2 regions of the Agathobaculum sp. LCP25S3_E8 genome follow, and region 1 is predicted to be linked to the other one. Evidence: a T-box and tRNA genes for the amino acid it is inferred to sense, from the RefSeq annotation. Region 1 holds a T-box; the other holds one or more tRNA genes.

The links. A T-box is a leader RNA that pairs with one kind of tRNA and senses whether it is charged. The one in region 1 lies ahead of pheS (phenylalanine--tRNA ligase subunit alpha), so its partner is inferred to be a tRNA-Phe.
Region 2: it encodes a tRNA-Phe, which carries the amino acid that the T-box ahead of pheS (phenylalanine--tRNA ligase subunit alpha) is inferred to sense. The anticodon was not compared.

What each region holds. Positions count from the first base shown of each region.
Region 1 covers NZ_JBQKJR010000004.1:37,606-47,042, forward strand. The annotation lists gene ACTQ34_RS02755 (hypothetical protein) at 1-5, opposite strand, end outside; gene ACTQ34_RS02760 (hypothetical protein) at 119-280, shown strand; gene ACTQ34_RS02765 (hypothetical protein) at 356-1,150, shown strand; gene ACTQ34_RS02770 (hypothetical protein) at 1,165-1,629, shown strand; T-box leader at 1,706-1,944, shown strand; gene pheS (phenylalanine--tRNA ligase subunit alpha) at 2,006-3,025, shown strand; gene pheT (phenylalanine--tRNA ligase subunit beta) at 3,249-5,657, shown strand; gene ACTQ34_RS02785 (IreB family regulatory phosphoprotein) at 5,735-5,980, shown strand; gene ACTQ34_RS02790 (YgiQ family radical SAM protein) at 6,288-8,204, shown strand; gene ACTQ34_RS02795 (MarR family winged helix-turn-helix transcriptional regulator) at 8,391-8,786, shown strand; gene ACTQ34_RS02800 (MATE family efflux transporter) at 8,845-9,437, shown strand, end outside.
Region 2 covers NZ_JBQKJR010000036.1:16,639-26,075, reverse strand. The annotation lists gene ACTQ34_RS12060 (ABC-2 transporter permease) at 1-48, opposite strand, end outside; gene ACTQ34_RS12055 (ABC transporter ATP-binding protein) at 45-896, opposite strand; gene ACTQ34_RS12050 (GntR family transcriptional regulator) at 896-1,273, opposite strand; gene ACTQ34_RS12045 (sensor histidine kinase) at 1,425-3,509, opposite strand; gene ACTQ34_RS12040 (response regulator transcription factor) at 3,506-4,207, opposite strand; tRNA gene ACTQ34_RS12035 (tRNA-Cys) at 4,335-4,408, opposite strand; tRNA gene ACTQ34_RS12030 (tRNA-Gly) at 4,414-4,489, opposite strand; tRNA gene ACTQ34_RS12025 (tRNA-Phe) at 4,497-4,572, opposite strand; tRNA gene ACTQ34_RS12020 (tRNA-Asp) at 4,605-4,681, opposite strand; gene hslO (Hsp33 family molecular chaperone HslO) at 4,766-5,647, opposite strand; gene ACTQ34_RS12010 (class I SAM-dependent DNA methyltransferase) at 5,654-6,394, opposite strand; gene ACTQ34_RS12005 (YerC/YecD family TrpR-related protein) at 6,387-6,683, opposite strand; gene fba (class II fructose-1,6-bisphosphate aldolase) at 6,854-7,822, opposite strand; gene ACTQ34_RS11995 (6-phosphofructokinase) at 8,072-9,313, shown strand; gene ACTQ34_RS11990 (hypothetical protein) at 9,412-9,437, shown strand, end outside.

The DNA.
Region 1 (9,437 bases):
TCCACATATAGCACTCATTTCGCATTTATTATGGGTTCATTTTAAGTGTATTATGTGTTAGAATGAGAATAAGAACCCATAGTGGGTTCTTAATAATTTCTACATGGAGGTCACTGCTATGGACGAACTCAACTACAAGGATGCTTACCTTTATCTGGTGCGCGCGGTGGACGACCTTGTCCGCTACATGGAGCTGTCGGACGAAACCGCCGACCGCCAAACCGTCCTTTCCGGGCTGCGGCAGGCGCTCTCCGGCGCGGAAGAGCGCGCCATCGACTGAAAACCCGTCCTGTAACTTGTGCTTTGCCGCCCCTCTGTTATAATGAAGGTATCCAAACATAGGGAGGCGATCACCATGCGTCAAAAGTTCCGTTCTGTTCTCTGCCTGTTTGCTTTGCTCCTTGTCCTGCTGCCTGTTTCCGCGCGCGCCAACGGCCTGCCGACCTCGTCCATTTATGTCAGCATCGCCGGGATGAACGACAGCATTGTATCTGTCGCCCTGCTTGGAAACGAGCCGTATGACAATCCCTCGCAAAATCCGCCCGAAGCGCTCACCGCCGCCCTGCCGGACGGCTGGTATGTGTGGGACTGCGCACCATACGACGGAGATCAGGTGTTCTTATGGACTTTTCCCTTCCCCTCGCCGTTCCGTGCGGCGCTGCTGCATGAGGACGGCACGGTGCTGCTGACCGGCGAGGCCGAGCGCACCCGCGCAATGCAAACCTTTACCATCAACGCACAGACCGGTGAAATCTCAACCTCACCGATTGGAATTGGTCTGCTCAAACAATTTGTCTGCACCTTTATGGTAACGCTCCTCATCGAGGCAGCGGTGCTGCTGCTGTTCCGTTTCAAGCTGTACGAAAACCTCAAGCCGTTTTTGCTGGTCAACCTTGCAACGCAGGCTTTGATGACGCTTACCTATGGGCGCATTTTGCTCTCCGCCGATTGGAGACAAGCCTTTTTCTGGGCATTTGCCGTCGAAGCGGTTATTTTCGTCGTCGAAGCGCTTGCCTATGCGCGCTTTTTGCACGGGTACACCCGCGCGCGCCGCGTGGCGTATGCCCTCACCGCCAACCTTGTGAGCTTTGTCATCGGCACGCTGTTCATCACACCGGTTTACAGCGCGCTGGCGCATTTGATGTATTAGAAGGAGAAATCGGTATGACCCGCAAACGAAAAATCCTGCTTGTGTTGCTCGCCATGGCGGTGCTTGTCGCAGTGTCCGGCCTTGCGTGGCAGACCGTCGGCAAACAGCAGACCATCCACGCCGAAGTGCGCACTGCGCGCATGACGCAAATTGAAAACACCGTGCCGGACGGCATCCTGTCGGCACAGGAGCTGCTTTCGCAGCCCGTCAGGCAAGACGACGTGACCTTGCACCGCGCGGTCTACTATCCGCAGGCCGAAGCGCTTGTGTGCTTTTTTGAAAACGAGGACCCTAACCGGGATATATACCCTGCCGCTCTGCCCGACTGCAACGCTGCCATACTGCCCGATGCATACGGCATCACGGCATATATTTTTGAAGACGTGCCGGCTGATGCCCTTGCCGGCGGCGTGGTTGCCGAGATGACCGACTGGCAATTTGAAAGCTGCAAACCGCTCACCTTTGCCCTCAGCGGCTGATTGTACACAAATTTGTGCAACTTCCCCTTGCATTTGCCGAAAAACTGTGTTTTAATAATACTGTTATGGAATAACGATACCTGCGATGAACAGGGAAAGTACCGTCATCCCCCTCTTTTCAGAGAAAACGGCCTTTGGCTGCGAGCCGTTCAAAGAGACTTGACACGAAGTTCCCCTGCGAGCACCGGCGCTGAACGGAAACCCAGTAGGCGCAGGCGAAGTAACGCCCCGTTACCGGCGTTCAATGAGTGCCCGGCCTGTCCGGGAATCAGGGTGGTACCACGGAAGATGTATTTTACGCCTTTCGTCCCTATTTTGCGGGACGAAAGGCTTTTTTATTGCGTCCCTGAACGATTTTTCATAAAGGAGAGTCATCATGAAAGAAAAACTGCAAGGCATTTTGCAGGCCGCAAAGGACCAGCTTGCCGCGGCGGGCGACGCCCGTGCGCTCGACGAGGCGCGTGTGCGCTTCCTCGGCAAAAAGGGCGAGTTGACCGCGCTCTTAAAGGGCATGAAGGATGTGGCCGCAGAGGAGCGTCCGGCGGTCGGCCAGCTCATCAACGATGTGCGCGCCGAAATCGAAACCATCATCGACAAGCAGAAGGAAGTCATCGAGCAGGCCGCGCTGGCACATAAGCTGGAGGCTGAGACCATCGACGTCACCCTGCCGGGCGAGGAAGTCGTCATCGGCAAAAAGCATCCGCTCAACATCGTGCTGGACGAGTTGAAAGAAATCTTTATCGGTCTGGGCTTCTCCATTGCGGAAGGCCCGGAGGTCGAGCTGGACCACTACAACTTTGAAGCGCTCAACATCCCGAAGGACCATCCCGCGCGCGACACGCAGGACACCTTCTACATCTCGGATAATGTGGTGCTGCGCACGCAGACCTCGCCCATGCAGGTGCGCACGATGGAGCAGAAAAAGCCCCCCATCCGCATCATTGCACCGGGCCGTGTGTACCGTTCGGACGCGGTTGACGCCACTCACTCCCCGCTGTTCCATCAGATTGAGGGTCTGGTTGTCGATAAGGGCATCCGCATGTCTGACCTCAAGGGCATCCTTGAGCTGTTCGCCAAAAAGCTGTACGGCGAGGACACGGTTGTGCGGTTCCGTCCGCACCACTTCCCGTTCACCGAGCCGAGTGCCGAAATGGATATCCAGTGCTACCGCTGCCACGGCGCGGGCTGCCCGCTGTGCAAAGGCGAGGGCTGGATCGAAATCCTCGGCTGCGGCATGGTGCACCCCAAGGTGCTCGAAATGAGCGGCATCGACCCCGAGGAGTATTCGGGCTATGCGTTCGGCATCGGTCTGGAGCGCACGGTCATGGGCCGTTTCAAGATTGACGACATCCGCCTGTTCTATGAGAACGACGTACGTTTCTTAGAACAGTTCTAAGAACTTCGTTTGAAACCACGCTTTCAAACGAAAAGCCGTACCGCGCCTATGCGCGGATACGTCTCACGCTGCGAAAAGTTGCGATAAACGAAACTGTTCTCCGCACTTGTGAAAAAACCGTGATACATGCTCCCGGTTTTTTCGGCTGCTTTGCAGCTTTTATAAAATGCGCGCCTGACGGCGCGATATCCTGAACATTACGATAAAGGAGCGTTCATCTATTATGAAGTTGCCGCTTTCCTGGCTTTCGGATTACACCGATATTTCCGGCGTCACCCCCAAGGAGTATGACGCCCGCCTGACCATGTCCGGCTCCAAGGTCGAGGAGGTCTACTACCTCGGCGCAGAGATTGAAAACGTCGTGACCGGCAAAGTTCTGTCGGTTGTCGACCATCCGGACTCCGACCACCTGAAAATCTGCCAGATCGATGTGGGGCAGGGCGAACCCATCCAGATCGTCACCGGCGCACCCAACGTAACCCCCGATTCGGTCGGCGAAATCTGCCCGGTCGCGCTGCACAAGTCCACGCTGCCCGGCGGCGTCAAAATCACCAAGGGCAAGCTGCGCGGCGAGGTCTCCAACGGCATGATGTGCTCGTTCCAGGAGCTGGGACTGACGCACGGCTGCGTGCCTTATGCCTGCGAGAATGGCATTCTGTTCCTGCCCGAAGGCACGCCCGTGGGCGAGGATATCAAGAAGGTGCTCGGCCTCGACGACTATGTTGCCGACTTCGAAATCACCTCCAACCGCGCTGACTGCTTCAGCGTCATCGGTCTTGCACGCGAAACCGCCGCGACCTTTGACCGTCCGTTCTCGGTCAAGGATCCGGTCGTCAAGGGTTCGGGTGACGACATCAACAAGTATATGTCAGTTGAGGTGGTTGACACCGACCTGTGCCCGCGCTACACCGCGCGTCTGGTCAAGAACATCAAAATCGAGCCGTCCCCTGCATGGATGCGCGAGCGTCTGCATGCCTGCGGTGTACGCCCGATTAACAACATCGTTGATATCACCAACTATGTCATGCTTGAGTACGGTCAGCCGATGCATGCATTCGACTACTCCTGCCTGTCCGACGGCAAGATTGTCGTGCGCCGCGCGCGCAACGGCGAGTCCATCCAGACCCTTGACGGGCAGGACCACGACCTGACCGACAAGATGCTGGCCATCTGCGACAACGACAAGCCGGTTGCTGTCGCAGGCGTTATGGGCGGCGCAAACTCGGAAATCGAGGATGACACCAAGACAGTCGTTTTCGAGTCTGCCTGCTTCCACGGCGCAACCGTGCGCGTAACGGCCAAGGCACTCGGCATGCGCACCGAGGCATCCGGCCGCTTTGAAAAGGGACTTGACCCGTCGCTGACTATGCCCGCCGTGCAGCGCGCGTGCGAGCTGGTCGAAATGCTGGGCGCGGGCGAGGTGGTAGACGGCATCATCGACGCATGCGCCGCCGATCTGACCCCCAGGGCGCTGCCCTTTGAGCCGGACAAAATGAACGCGCTGCTCGGTCTTGACCTGTCTGCCGACGAGCAGAAGGCGTATCTGGAGCGCCTCGAGTTCCGTGTTGAGGACGGAAAGGTTATCATCCCGTCCTTCCGCGTAGACATTGCGCGCATGTGCGATCTGGCGGAGGAAGTCGCACGCATGTACGGCTACGACAAGATCCCGACTACGCTGTACGCGGGCGAAATGGTACAGGGCGAGTACACGCCCAAACAGCTGGCCGAGCAGAATGTCTCGCTGACCTGCCGGGAGGCCGGTTTTGACGAGGCGATGAGCCATTCGTTCATCTCTCCGAAGTTCTATGACATGATCGGCTGGGATAAGGACGACCCGCGCCGCATCTCCACGACCATTCTCAACCCGCTCGGCGAGGATTTCAGCGTCATGCGCACGACCGTGCTGCCCTCCATGCTGCAATCGCTGGCGCACAACCATGCGCACCGCAACCCGACCGCGTCGCTGTTTGAGCTGGGCACGGTCTATATCCCAACCGTCAAGGACGGCAAAGCCGATCCGGACGTTTTGCCGCGCGAAGAGAAAATCATCACCCTCGGCAGCTATGGCCGCCTGTCCTTCTTCCAGTTTAAGGGCGTGGTGGAAGCCATCTGCCGTGAGCTGAACGTCAAGAACGTGCAGTTCATGCCGGAAAAGAGCAATCCGTCCTATCATCCGGGCCGCTGTGCCAACATTTTGATCGATGGCAAGCCCGTCGGTGTGTTCGGCACGGTGCATCCGACCGTTGCCGCACGCTATGGCCTGTCCGGCGAGGTACTCGCCGCCGAGCTGCCGCTGGACGCTCTGTTTGAAGCGATTGACCCGGTCAAGCTCTATCACCCGCTGCCCAAGTTCCCGGCCTCGACCCGCGATATCGCCGTGCTGGTCGACGATGCGGTACCCGCTGCTTCCATGCAGGCCTCGATCGAAAAGGCCGCAGGCCACATTCTGGAAAACGTTAAGCTGTTCGACGTGTACAAGGGCAAGGGCATCCCCGAGGGCAAGAAGTCGGTTGCCTACTCGCTGTCCATGCGCGCACCCGACCGCACGCTGACGGATGAAGAGTGCGATAAGGCGATGAAAAATGCACTGGCAGCGCTGGAAAAAGATTTCGGCGCGGTTTTGCGCGGATAAGACTTTACTTTTCGGCCGTTTTGTATTATGCTGTTTATAGCAAAAAACCAACCGGTAGGATCGGAAAGGAGACAGACATGCTTGACGGCACAAGAAAATTCAGCCTTGTAGACGAGTCCAACAAGGAAATGAAGCGCACGCTGACCGCAGTATATGATGCGCTTAAGGAGAAAGGGTATAACCCGATCAACCAGATCGTGGGCTATCTCCTCTCTGAGGACCCGACGTACATCACCAACCATAACAATGCACGCAGCCTGATCTGCAAGATCGACCGCGACGAGTTGATGCAGGAGTTGGTGCAGTTCTACCTCGATAACTGAGGCAGGGCTTGACAAACGGAGTAAATTCGTTATAATGAGAGTAGTAGAAGAGGCACCGCCGACAGACGGTTGACCTCAGAAACGTGTTATCTTATGAAAAAATAACCGCAATCTTTGGTCGGAGGGCGGTTATTTTTTTATGGTCTTGATGACTTCCAGCAGAATAAGTAGCAATACAATCTGCAAAATCTGATCCATAAACATCACACTCCTTTCCATGGAGTGTGGTCAACCGCCTGCCGTTTGCGACAGTGCCTTGTCCATATAATAGCCAAACCACCTCTATTTGTAAAGGGAAAGGAAAATGATGAACGGTTTTCTCCCGATAAACAAGCAGGATATGCAGGATCGCGGCTGGTATTACTGCGATTTTTTGCTCGTCACGGGCGACGCTTATGTCGACCACCCTTCCTTCGGAACTGCCATTATCTCGCGCGTTCTGGAGGACGCTGGCTACAAGGTCGCCATCCTCAGCCAGCCGGATTTCCATGACGAGCGCGACTTTGTCGCCATGGGCCGCCCGCGCTATGCGGTGCTCATCAACGGCGGCAACATCGACTCGATGGTCGCGCACTACACCGCTGCCAAAAAGCGCCGCTCGGACGACGCTTATACCCCCGGCGGCAAGGCCGGCAAACGGCCCGACCGCGCAGTGACGGTCTATGCCATGCTTGCGCGGCGCGCATTCCCGGATACGCCTATCTATCTCGGCGGCATTGAAGCCAGCCTGCGCCGCTTCGCGCATTACGACTACTGGGCCGACCGCGTCATGCCCTCAATTTTGGAATCGACCGGTGCAGATGGACTGATGTTCGGCATGAGTGAGCACTCGGTTGTAGAACTCGCAAACAACTTAAAACACGGCAAAAAGGGAGCGGACGCTTGCGTCGGGGTACGTGGTACGGCCTATATGGCGCATGACGCATTCGGCTTGGAAAATGCGGTAGAGTGTCCGTCCTACGAGGACGTGTGCGTGAGCAAGCCGGACTACGCCCGCTCGGTCAAGCTCCAATACGACGAGCAGGACGCGGTGCGCGGCAAAACGCTTTTGCAGCGCCACGGAAAGCGCGTACTCGTTCAAAACCCGCCCGCCCGTCCGTTGACCACGGAAGAAATGGATCACGTCTATGCCCTGCCCTACATGCGCACCTATCACCCGTCCTATGAGGCGCTGGGAGGCGTGCCCGCAATTCAGGAAGTGCAGTTCTCCATCATCCACAACCGCGGCTGCTTTGGCGCGTGCAACTTCTGCGCACTCGCCTTCCATCAGGGGCGGTATATTCAGGCGCGCAGCCACGAAAGCGTGATTGCGGAAGCCAAACAAATCGTGCGGATGCCCGGCTTCAAGGGTTATATCCACGATGTCGGCGGGCCGACGGCCAACTTCCGCTTCCCGTCCTGCAAAATGCAGGAGGAGCACGGCTTGTGCAAAAACAAGCGCTGCCTGTTCCCCACCGCCTGCAAAAACCTCGAAGCCGACCACACGGACTACCTCAATTTGCTGCGTGAGCTGCGCCAAATCGAAGGCATCAAAAAGGTATTCGTGCGCTCCGGCCTGCGCTATGATTATATGATGGCTGACCGCAACGACGCTTTTTTCCGGGAGTTGGTCGAACACCATATTTCGGGCCAGCTCAAGGTTGCGCCTGAGCACATGAGTGATAACGCTCTGTATTATATGGGCAAACCATCATTTTCCGTATATGAAAAATTCCGTGAGCGATACGCCCGCATCAACCAGAAACTCGGCCGCAAGCAGTACCTTGTCCCCTATCTGATGAGCTCACATCCCGGCGCGACGTTGGACGACGCAATTCTGCTGGCGGAATACCTCAACCGCGTCGGCTATATGCCCGAGCAGGTGCAGGATTTCTATCCCACACCGGGCACGCTGTCGACCGCGATGTACTACACTGAAATCGACCCACGCACGATGAAGCCGGTCTATGTTGCCAAAACGCCTGAGGAAAAGGCCATGCAGCGCGCGCTGCTGCAATGGCGGCGTCCGGACAAGCGGCCGATTGTGCTCGCCGCGCTCAAAAAGGCCGGCCGCGAGGACCTGATTGGCTTTGGTAAGGACTGTCTGATTCGACCCGCACGCGGCGAAAAGCCGCCTGTATCGTCCGCTCGTGCGGCAAAATCCGGCAAGAGCGTGCGTCCTGCGGCACACCGCCCAACCGCACCAAAGAAAAAAGGTTGGGCCAAGGCCAAACGTAAAAAATAATCAACATTTACGCAAAACTGCACAATCCAGACCGCCCGCTTTGCGGGCGGTCTGCGCGTTCCGCCGAAACTGTTTACAATCCGTTGACAGCAGGAAACTATCCTGTTAAAATTTATGTAGCAAGCTACTTAATGAAGGGAAGGATATCTATTGGGCAGTCCGGTATTTCCCGGCGAATACATCAAAATGATCAGCATTCAATTCATGGCGCACGCGGACGCGGCACTGCGCCCGCTTGGCCTGACCTGCGCGCAGAGCGACGTGCTGCTGTACCTAAACATGCGCGGTGAACAAGAAACCACCGTGCAGGACATTGGCCAGCATTTCCGACTCAAGCACCCGACCGTGATCGGCTTCCTGCGGCGGCTGGAGGACAAGGGCTTTGTTACAACCGCTGTATCCGAACGCGACCGCCGCTGCCGTATCGTCCGGCTGACGGACAAGTTCAGCGAGGTACAGCGCGTCATGAACGACATCCGCCTGTATCTGGACGCGCAGGCGTCCCGCGGCTTTTCCGAGGCGGAAATGGCACAGCTGGAAGAATATCTGTCCCGCGTCTACCGCAATATCAGCGAGGGCTGATATTTTTTCGTCCATTTATGTAGCTACCTACATTTATATAATTACAGGAGGTAATATAATGAGAAATAATAGCGATTCTGTATTCCGTGATGCCCCTATCCCCAAGGCTGTCGCGCAAATGGCCGTGCCAACCATGCTGAGCATGCTGGTGGTCGTACTGTATAACATGGTCGACACCTTTTTCGTCGGCCAGACGGGCGACGCCAATCAGGTGGCGGCGGTTTCGGTGGCAACGCCGGTGTTTCTCATCCTGATGGCCTTCGGCAACATGTTCGGTATCGGCGGTTCGTCTCTCATCTCTCGCCTGCTGGGCGCAAATGAGGGCGAACGCGCCAAAAAGGTCAGCGCGTTCTGCTGCTACGGTTCGCTTATCTGGGGCGTAATTATGATTTTCGTGTTTCTTGCCGCCATGCCGTTCATCCTGTCGGTCATCGGCACCAGTGAATACACCATTGGTTATGCCCGCGACTACCTGTTCTGGATTTCGCTCGGCGCGCCATTTATCATTTTCGCTAACGGCTTCTGCAACCTGATTCGCGGCGAGGGCGCAGCCACCGCCTCCATGATTGGCAATATGGTCGGCACGGTGGTCAATATCATCCTTGACCCCATTATGATTCTCGCACTGGGCTGGGGCGTTGCGGGCGCAGC
Region 2 (9,437 bases), on a different contig from region 1:
AATTGACTGTCGGAAATTCATCCAGTCCGCATACAGCATTGCTTTCATTTTGCATCCTCCCCTCTGGTCAAAAACAGCATCATCTGCTCAATGTTGACCGGCTCGACCGACCAGTTGGCGGGCACACCATCACGACGTACCAGTGCTTCGCATCCAAATACTCCCATACGCTTGCCGCGCACCGCAGATGGGTCAAGTGCGGCAAGTTGCTCTGCCGTGCAGTGCAGCACACCATAGGTATCCAATATCTCATCGCGCGGCTCGGACAACACGATCCGTCCCTGATGAATAAATGTGATATAATCCGCAATTTTGTCCAGATCGCTTGTGATATGACTGGACATTAGAATCGAGTGTCCTTCATCCTGCATGAAGTCATAAAACAAATCGAGTACCTCATCACGCACAACTGGGTCAAGACCGCTGGTTGGCTCATCCATGAGAAGCAACTCCGCATCGTGCGACATCGCCGCGGCAATATTGACCTTCATGCGCATGCCTTTAGAATAGTCCTTGATTTTTTTGTCTGTATCGATACCAAATCGTTTCAAAAATCCAAAAAACTGCTCAGAATGCCAATTTTGATATGCCTTTCCCATCAGAACATCCACTTGACGAGCACTCATGGTGTTGAGAAAACAACCATCCTCAAGCACCACGCCGATTCGTTCTTTAACCGCGCGCTCGTCTGCAATATTGTCCTGCCCCAACAAGTGGATACTGCCTGCATCGCGGTGAATCAAATTCAGAATTGCTTTGATGGTTGTGCTCTTGCCCGCACCATTTTCTCCAATAAACCCCATTACACAGCCGCTTGGCAGCGTAAATGAGACATTCTTGAGCGAAAATCCTTTATATTGCTTACACAGCCCCGTAATCTCCAATGCGTTTTTCATCAGATCCCCTCCTCAAATACCGCGGCTGCAATCTCAAGAAATTCACCCTTTTTCAGATTTCCCAGGTGCGCCGCTTTTGCCGCCTCTTCCAGATGTGTCTCCACCCGACGGAGCTGTTCTTCGCGCAGCAACTCCACCCCCACTGGGGCCACGAAGCTGCCGCGACCGGTCTGGCTGATGATAAACCCTTCCCGCTCCAACTCCTCATACGCACGTTTGGTTGTAATCACACTGATGCGCAGCTCCTTCGCCAGTAAGCGCATAGACGGCAGCGCTTCTCCTGGCTGTAGCTCACCACCGACAATCTTAGCCTTGATTTGCCGTGCAATTTGCTCATAAATCGGTGTGCCTTCCACATTCGACAGGATGATGTTCATTGCCCCTCCCCTTCCATATCGTATATACTCATTATATACAATATAGACATTATGTCAACCCTCTGCGAAAAAAATTATGCGAATATCTACGTATAAAAAATCCGACCCGGCATTTTGCCGGGTCGGCTCACTCTCCATCCATATTCTTTTTTCAATGCTGAATTGGAAAGGTTATTTGAACTTTGAACAAATCTCCGTCGACCAAAACCACAAACGTACCGCCACAGGCTTCAACATAGCTTTTTGCGATTGCAAGGCCGAGTCCGCTGCCCTCGGTCGAACGCGCCGCATCGCCGCGGACAAATCGCTCGGTGATCTCATTTGCATCAAAATCCATTGCGTAATTGGCGATGTTTTTCAATTCAATCACCGCGTTATTTTCTTGTTCCATGACCGACACAAACACGCGCGTACCCGGCATTGCATATTTAATGCAATTGCCAATCAGATTTTCCATCACTCGGGACATTTTCTTTCCATCCGCCCAGATTGGCACCTCATGTTCCGGCAGTTCAACCTTAAGCGCCAGCTTACCGTCCCCGATTGACTGATCCTGCTCACCCAGCGCCTGTCGCACCAACGTACATGCATCCAGCCGCTCACAGAAAATCTGCTCTGCACCCGACTGCACCTTTGAAATGTCAAACAGGTCGCTCGTCAGATTTTTCAGCCGTATCCCCTTCTGGTGGATGATCTTGGCGTAGTCGTTTGCCTCCTCCGGCGTCAAATGTTCCTGACAGAGCAGATCCGAATAGTTGAGAATCGAGGTCAACGGAGTTTTCAAATCATGGCTGACGTTGGTAATCAGTTCGCTCTTCATGCGCTCCGCACGCACCTCGTTTTGCAAGGCAAGCTGCATGCCGTCGCCCAGCGAGTTGATATCGTCCGCCATTGCAGCGAATACACCCGCAGGCATGTTGTCCAGCTTGTAGGTTAGGTCACCGCCACGCAGGCGCTTGAGCGCATCTACAATGCGGTCAAAGCCGTCTAACCGCTTAAAAGTAAACGCGGCAGATACCGCAACCCATGCCACCGCAAGTACGAAGAATACAAACGAAGGCATACCGCTTGACACATACCACATTATCCCAAACAGCATCGCAAGCACAGCAAGCACCGCAGAATAACCGGTGAAAATCAATAATGCGTTTCGCGTCTTGTAATTCGCAAACACCTTTTGCCACAGGTTATTCTTCCCTCGCCCTACACCATGCCACGCGCTACGGAACAGCTGGATGAACCAACGCAGCAGACGTACCACCGTACGCCAACACCAGCGAATCATGCGTAGGATAAACGAACGCTGGACAAAGGAACGGTTTTTTAGGTTGCGCACGAGGGAGAGAATGAGCGCCATCACCAGTGCAAACGCACAGACCAGCAGTGCGGTCAGCAGCTTGGTGATTAGTCCCAACACGCCGCTTTCACCGCCATTTATTCCAGCATCCAATAAGGCAAACACTACTGCCGCCGTACCAATCACAGTGCCCGCGATCAACGCCAAGTTGAATTCCACATACATCCGGTCGATCAGCAGAAGATGCACATCCTCGTCCTCCGGCCGGCGGCCCGCGACAAACAGCAAATACAGAAATGCAATCAGAGCGACAAAAAGCAGGGCGATGCACTTAAATATCGCACCTTGGAACATATCGTAACCCTGCTGCCACTCACTTTGTATGACAGATACCTGTTCACCAGTCATGCGCAGCAGGATGCAGTCATCCTCCCGTAATTGCTGGCGCAGCGCCGCTTTTTCCGCCACCAAGCTATCATCCCAATAAGAGTCGTAGGCGCTCGTCCAGCCGGACAACTCATACGCGTAGTCATCCAAAGCCACATTGCCATACCAGTCGCCGGGACGAATAACAACGTAATACGGCGCCGTCTTGATGCCACTTTCGGTCAGATTGGCATTTTTGTAGATATTATCCCCAAACTTGGCATAATAATCGCCAATGAAATAGACATTCATCCGATCGGCCAGCTCCTGCGGCTGAATCCCGTTGTGCCTTGCGCTGTCCAGAATATTGAGCGCGTCACCGAATTCACTGGTAAGCACCTGCGAATTTTCAAAACTCGACTCGAACTGATATAGGTTTGCGCCGTTTTTCTGACTTTTATCAAAAAACCACTGCGTTGTGTTACCCAACGTCAATCCAGCCACCGCTACGCAGACCAAACACAGTATGAATGCCGCGCCCTTGAGAATGGGCGACCGCATCACTTTTTTCATGTTCCCTCACTCCTCTCTATCTTATAGCCCACGCCCCACACAACCTTGAGGTAACGCGGTTCCTTCGGGTTGATTTCAATCTTTTCACGGATGTGCCGCACATGCACCGCAATCGCATTGTCCGACACCGCCTCGTCGTTCCATACCTGCCGATAAATCTCCTCGGTAGAGAATACCTTACCCGGATGACGGCACAGCAGTTCGAGGATTTTGTACTCAAGCGGCGTCAAGCGCACCGCCTCACCATCTACCGTTACCGTTTTACTCTCGGTATCGAGCACCAACCCGCGAATAGCAATCTGCTTTTCCGTCATCTGCATCGCACCAAGCTGCGTATAGCGCCGCAGCTGACTTTTGACGCGCGCCACCAGTTCGGACGGATTAAACGGCTTAGTGATATAATCGTCCGCGCCCGCCGTCAAACCGAGAATCTTATCCGCATCCTCACTTTTAGCGGAAATCAAAATAATCGGAATGTTCTTGCTCTCCCGCACCTTGAGCAGCGTCTTAATGCCATCCAGTTCGGGCATCATGATGTCCAGCAGCAGCAGATGTACCGCACGCGTCATAACGATGTCCAGCGCTTCCAGGCCGTTATAGGCTTTTTCGACTGCGTATCCATCCGCCTGCAAGAAAATCGCAATGCTGTCTACAATCTCCTTATCATCGTCCACCACCAATACCGTAAGTTTGTCCATGATGTCCCCCTCCTCTATGGTTCTATGATAACAAAGGTTTCTGTTGATTTTCCTCATGAAATTCTTAAGAATTTCTTATTGTTTTAAGAACGCAAAAAAAGAGACGCCATATTGGCGTCTCTTTTTTTGGAGGTACCACCCAGAATCGAACTGGGGATCAGGGAGTTGCAGTCCCACGCCTTACCGCTTGGCTATGGTACCAGATATGGAGCGGCTGACGAGGCTCGAACTCGCTACCTCCACCTTGGCAAGGTGGCGCTCTACCAGATGAGCTACAGCCGCATATTTATGGTGCCTCCGGGCGGAATCGAACCACCGACACGGGGATTTTCAGTCCCCTGCTCTACCGACTGAGCTACAGAGGCAAGTTTTCTTCAATCGGTTGAGACTGAAGAAATGGCGACCCGGATGGGACTTGAACCCACGGCCTCCAGCGTGACAGGCTGGCGCTCTAACCAACTGAGCTACCGGGCCGAATCGCCGCCGCCGTAATCATCAGCGGCGAGATTTATTATATCGAAACATCAGCGAAATGTCAACACTTTTTTGACGATTTTTTTATTTTTCTGCATGCGCCAAAAGCTGCCGCAACTCTTCCCGCGAAAAAACATAGACTTTATCGCAAAACTGGCAGGTTACCTCACTTTTTTCCTGTTCTTCCGCCATCTTGGATAATTCGTTTTTTCCCATGCTGAGCAGAGCGCGCTCCACCTTCTCCCGGCTGCACGCGCAACGGTAGCCGATCGGATCGGTCTGCAAAAAGTCAACTGCAAAGCCGTCCAGCACGGTCTGCACGATTTGCTCGAGCGTCATCCCTTTGTCCAGCATTGTGGTCATCGGCTCAGTTTTTGCTAGATTGGCTTCCAGACGGTCAATATCCGCATCCTTGACACCCGGCATCAGCTGCACCAGCCAGCCGCCCGCGCACTTGACCGAACGGTCGGTATCCACCAGCACACCCAACGCGCACGCCGACGGAATTTGCTCGCTCTCCGCAAAATAGCGTGTCAAATCCTCGGCAATTTCACCGTTGACCAATGCAACCGTTCCGGTAATTGGGTCTTTCAACCCAATGTCCTTTATCACCATCAGATAGCCACGACCTACACCGCCGCCCACGTCCAGCTTACCATCCGCGCGCAGCGGCAGCTCACAGCCCGCATTCTGCAGATAACCGCGTACCCAGCCATCCGCATCGCCGACGCACACAATCGTCCCCAGCGGCCCGTTTCCCTTAACCTGTACAGTGACCGAACCATCATCGGTCTTGAGCTGGCTACCCATAATCGCTGTTGCTGTCAGGGTGCGGCCGAGCGCCGCAGTCGCCACCGGCGTAGTATCGTGAATCTCCCGCGCACGCTCGACCAATCCGGTCGTCACGGCGGCGGAAATCTGAATGCCCGCATCCCGGGCGATTGCGCGAAGTAACGTATCGCTCATATTTGTTTAATCTCTCTTTCGTGCGGTAATATAGACCCTATCTTCCCCACCCTGTACCGGTGAGAACGATTGGTCTCCATAGGTTTTGATTTCGGAAAAGCCTGCTTTTTCCAACATGGCAATCAGTTCCGGAATGGTGTAAATGCGCTCCTCATGCGTCTCCTGCGCTCGTGTCCATGCATCACCGCCCCGTTCAAAAATATCGAACTGATAGGCGCACAGACCGTCCTCTACCGCGGCCTGCCAGACGCAAAACACGTCCTCATCCTCGCACACATAGCTGTTACCATCGATGCGCGCAAACTTTTCCGGCGTATTGATGTCGAACACGAATAAACCCGTTTTGGGCTCCAGGAATAAGTGTACCCGGTCGAACGCCTTTTGCAGCACCGCCGGTTCCGTCACGTAATTAACGCTGTCCAGACAGCACAGGCATACATCCACCGTGCCGTACAAATCAAGCTGCTCCATGCGCTGATTGAGAAACAGCGGACGCGGTTCGCAGTCAAAGGTGTTCTGCATCGCCTGCATGAGCATTTCGGGGGATGCATCCACACCGATCATGTCGTATCCGCGCTGTGCCAGCAATCGCGTCAGACTGCCCGTGCCACAGGCCAGATCGAGAACGAGCTTCGGTTTTACACCCTCACGCGCAAACAACGCAACAAAAAAGTCCGCCCACTGCTCATAGCCTACATCATCTGTAAAGCGGTCATAGTATGCCGACAGAGTTTGATAACTATTCATCGTCTTCCTTTAGGCGGTCCAGCATTTTACGGTATCCGTCGGACCCATATACCAAGCATTTATTGACACGGCTGATAGTAGCCGTCGATGCACCGGTTTCCTGCACAATATCACTGTAAATACGGCCCTCGTCCAACATGCGAGCAACTTGAAAGCGCTGCACCATTGCACGAAGCTCAGCGATTGTACATAAATCCTCAAAAAAGTCATAACAATCTTCCACTGTCTTGAGCTTCAGGATTCCTCGAAACAAGATGTCCATATCCTCATCTTTGAGCTTTCGATTCAAGATATATCCCTCCTACTGCATATTGTGTTTCTGATTATTTGATTATAACACAGCGCTTTCATAATGTAAAGTATGAAAACCAACTTACAAACTGTTCTTTTCTTTTCCAACAAAAAACGAACCGCATCCGAAAAGGATGCGGTTCGAACGGTTTCCAACGCAGAAACTTCTTATGCCTTGCCGTTGCAGCCGAGCACATGGACCAGCTTGTGAGCAACCATGTCCTTGACAGCCTGACGAGCGGGCTTGAGGTACTGACGGGGATCGAAGTGATCCGGATGCTCGTCAAAGTACTCACGAATAGTAGCGGTAATAGCCAGACGGATATCCGAGTCAATGTTGATCTTGCAGACGGACAGCTTAGCAGCCTGACGCAGCTCTTCCTCCGGAATGCCGATTGCATCGGGCATCTTGCCGCCGTGCGCGTTGATGATGTCAACAAACTTCTGCGGAACAGAAGAAGAACCGTGCAGAACGATCGGGAAGCCCGGCAGACGCTTGGAGACTTCCTCCAGCACGTCAAAGCGCAGCGGAGGCGGAACCAGAATGCCCTGCTCGTTGCGGGTGCACTGCTCGGGGGTGAACTTGTAAGCGCCGTGGGAGGTACCGATGGCAATTGCCAGCGAGTCACAGCCGGTGCGCGAAACGAACTCTTCTACTTCTTCCGGACGGGTGTAGGAGGAGTCCTCAGCGGAAACCTTTACGTCGTCCTCAACGCCTGCCAGCGTGCCCAGCTCTGCCTCAACAACAACGCCGTGCGCATGTGCGTACTCAACAACCTTCTTGGTGATCTCAACGTTCTCGTCGAACGGCTTGCTGGAAGCGTCGATCATAACCGAAGTAAAACCGCCGTCAATGCAGGACTTGCAGGTCTCAAAGTCCGGGCCGTGGTCCAGATGCAGCGCGATCGGAACGTCCGGGCACTCCTGCACCGCAGCTTCCACCATTTTCACCAGATAGGTGTGGTTAGCGTAAGCGCGCGCACCCTTGGAAACCTGCAGCACAACCGGAGCCTTCTGCTCCTGGCAAGCCTCGGTGATGCCCTGTACGATTTCCATGTTGTTTACGTTGAAGGCACCGACAGCATAGCCGCCCGCATAGGCCTTCTTAAACATCTCGGTAGTAGTAACTAATGGCATAGTAAACTTCCTTTCCTACAAACAAATTAGCCTAAGCTGAATTCTTCCTTTATTTTATCAGTATGTTCGCATAAAATCAAGTGCATCAGAAAGATTGCGCCCATTTTTTGCTTTTCTGCCTAAAATGTGCGGCTGTATGCAAAAAATTTTGTTTTGCATTGATTTTGAAACAGTTTTATGTTACCCTTATATTGCAAGAAAATGCAGTGGGCAAACCCTGTGTTTTAAATTGTTAGGAGGTTTATCATTATGAGTGAACTGAAAGGCGCTTGCGTCATCGGCCAGTCGGGTGGCCCGACTTCGGTCATCAATTCTTCCGTGCTCGGCGCGTTGGAGACCGCGCTGGACAACCCGTCCATCACCCGTGTATTCGGCATGGCACACGGCATCAAGGGCCTGCTGAACGACGAGCTGTACGACATCGACAAGGAAGACCGCGAAGAGCTGGCTCTTCTGCGCTATACCCCGTCCTCTGCCCTCGGCTCCTGCCGTTATAAGCTGGCTGACCCGGATGTGGACGACACCGATTACAAGCGCATTCTTGAAATCTTCAAGAAGTACGACATCCGTTATTTCTTCTACAACGGCGGCAACGACTCCATGGATACCTGCAACAAGGTTTCCAAGTATATGATGAAGTCCGGCTACGAGTGCCGCGTTATGGGCATTCCGAAGACCATCGATAACGATCTGTTCGGTACCGACCATTGCCCGGGCTACGCTTCCGCTGCCAAGTATATTGCTACCTCCTGCATGGAAATCTATCAGGATGCGCGCGTTTACGATACCGGCATGGTTTGTGTCGTTGAAATCATGGGCCGTCATGCCGGCTGGCTGGCTGGTGCTGCTGGTCTGGCAACCGCGATGGGCGCAGGTCCGGATCTCATTTACCTCCCCGAGACCGACTTCGATATGCAGAAGTTCCTCGCAGATGTAAAGCGCATTTATGCAGAACAGGGCAACTGCTTGGTTGCTGTTTCTGAAGGCATCCACTATGCAGACGGCTCCTTCGTATCCGAGGCTAAGACTTCTGCAACCGACGGCTTTGGCCATGCACAGCTGGGCGGTCTGGCTGCTATGCTGGCTGACACCGTTAAGAACGAGCTGGGCTGCAAGGTCCGCGGCATCGAGCTTTCTCTGCTCCAGCGCTGCGCGGCGCACTGCGCTTCCAAGACCGACGTAGACGAGTCCTACATGTCCGGTAAGGCTGCTGTTGAGAACGCTGTTGCCGGCAAGACCGACTACATGCCGGGCTTCAAGTGCACTCGTGACGCGAACGGCTACAAGTGCGAGATCGAGCTGCTCCCGCTGTCCGAGGTTGCCAACACCGAGAAGAAGGTTCCGCGTGACTGGATCAACGAGGAAGGCAACGGCGTAACCGAGAAGTTCGTCGAATATGCTATGCCGCTGATCGCCGGCGAGAACGTAGGCCCGAAGGTGAACGGCCTGCCGCGCTTTGCCAAGCTCAAGAAGATCAAGGCGGAAGCGTAAGTTTCTCTTTTCATGAATAGCGCCTTGCGGCGCAGAATGATAAAACGGGCAAAGCCGCAAGGCTTTGCCCGTTTGCTTTTTCGAAAGGTGGGATAGAGATGAAAAAACAGCTTTCCACCCCCGT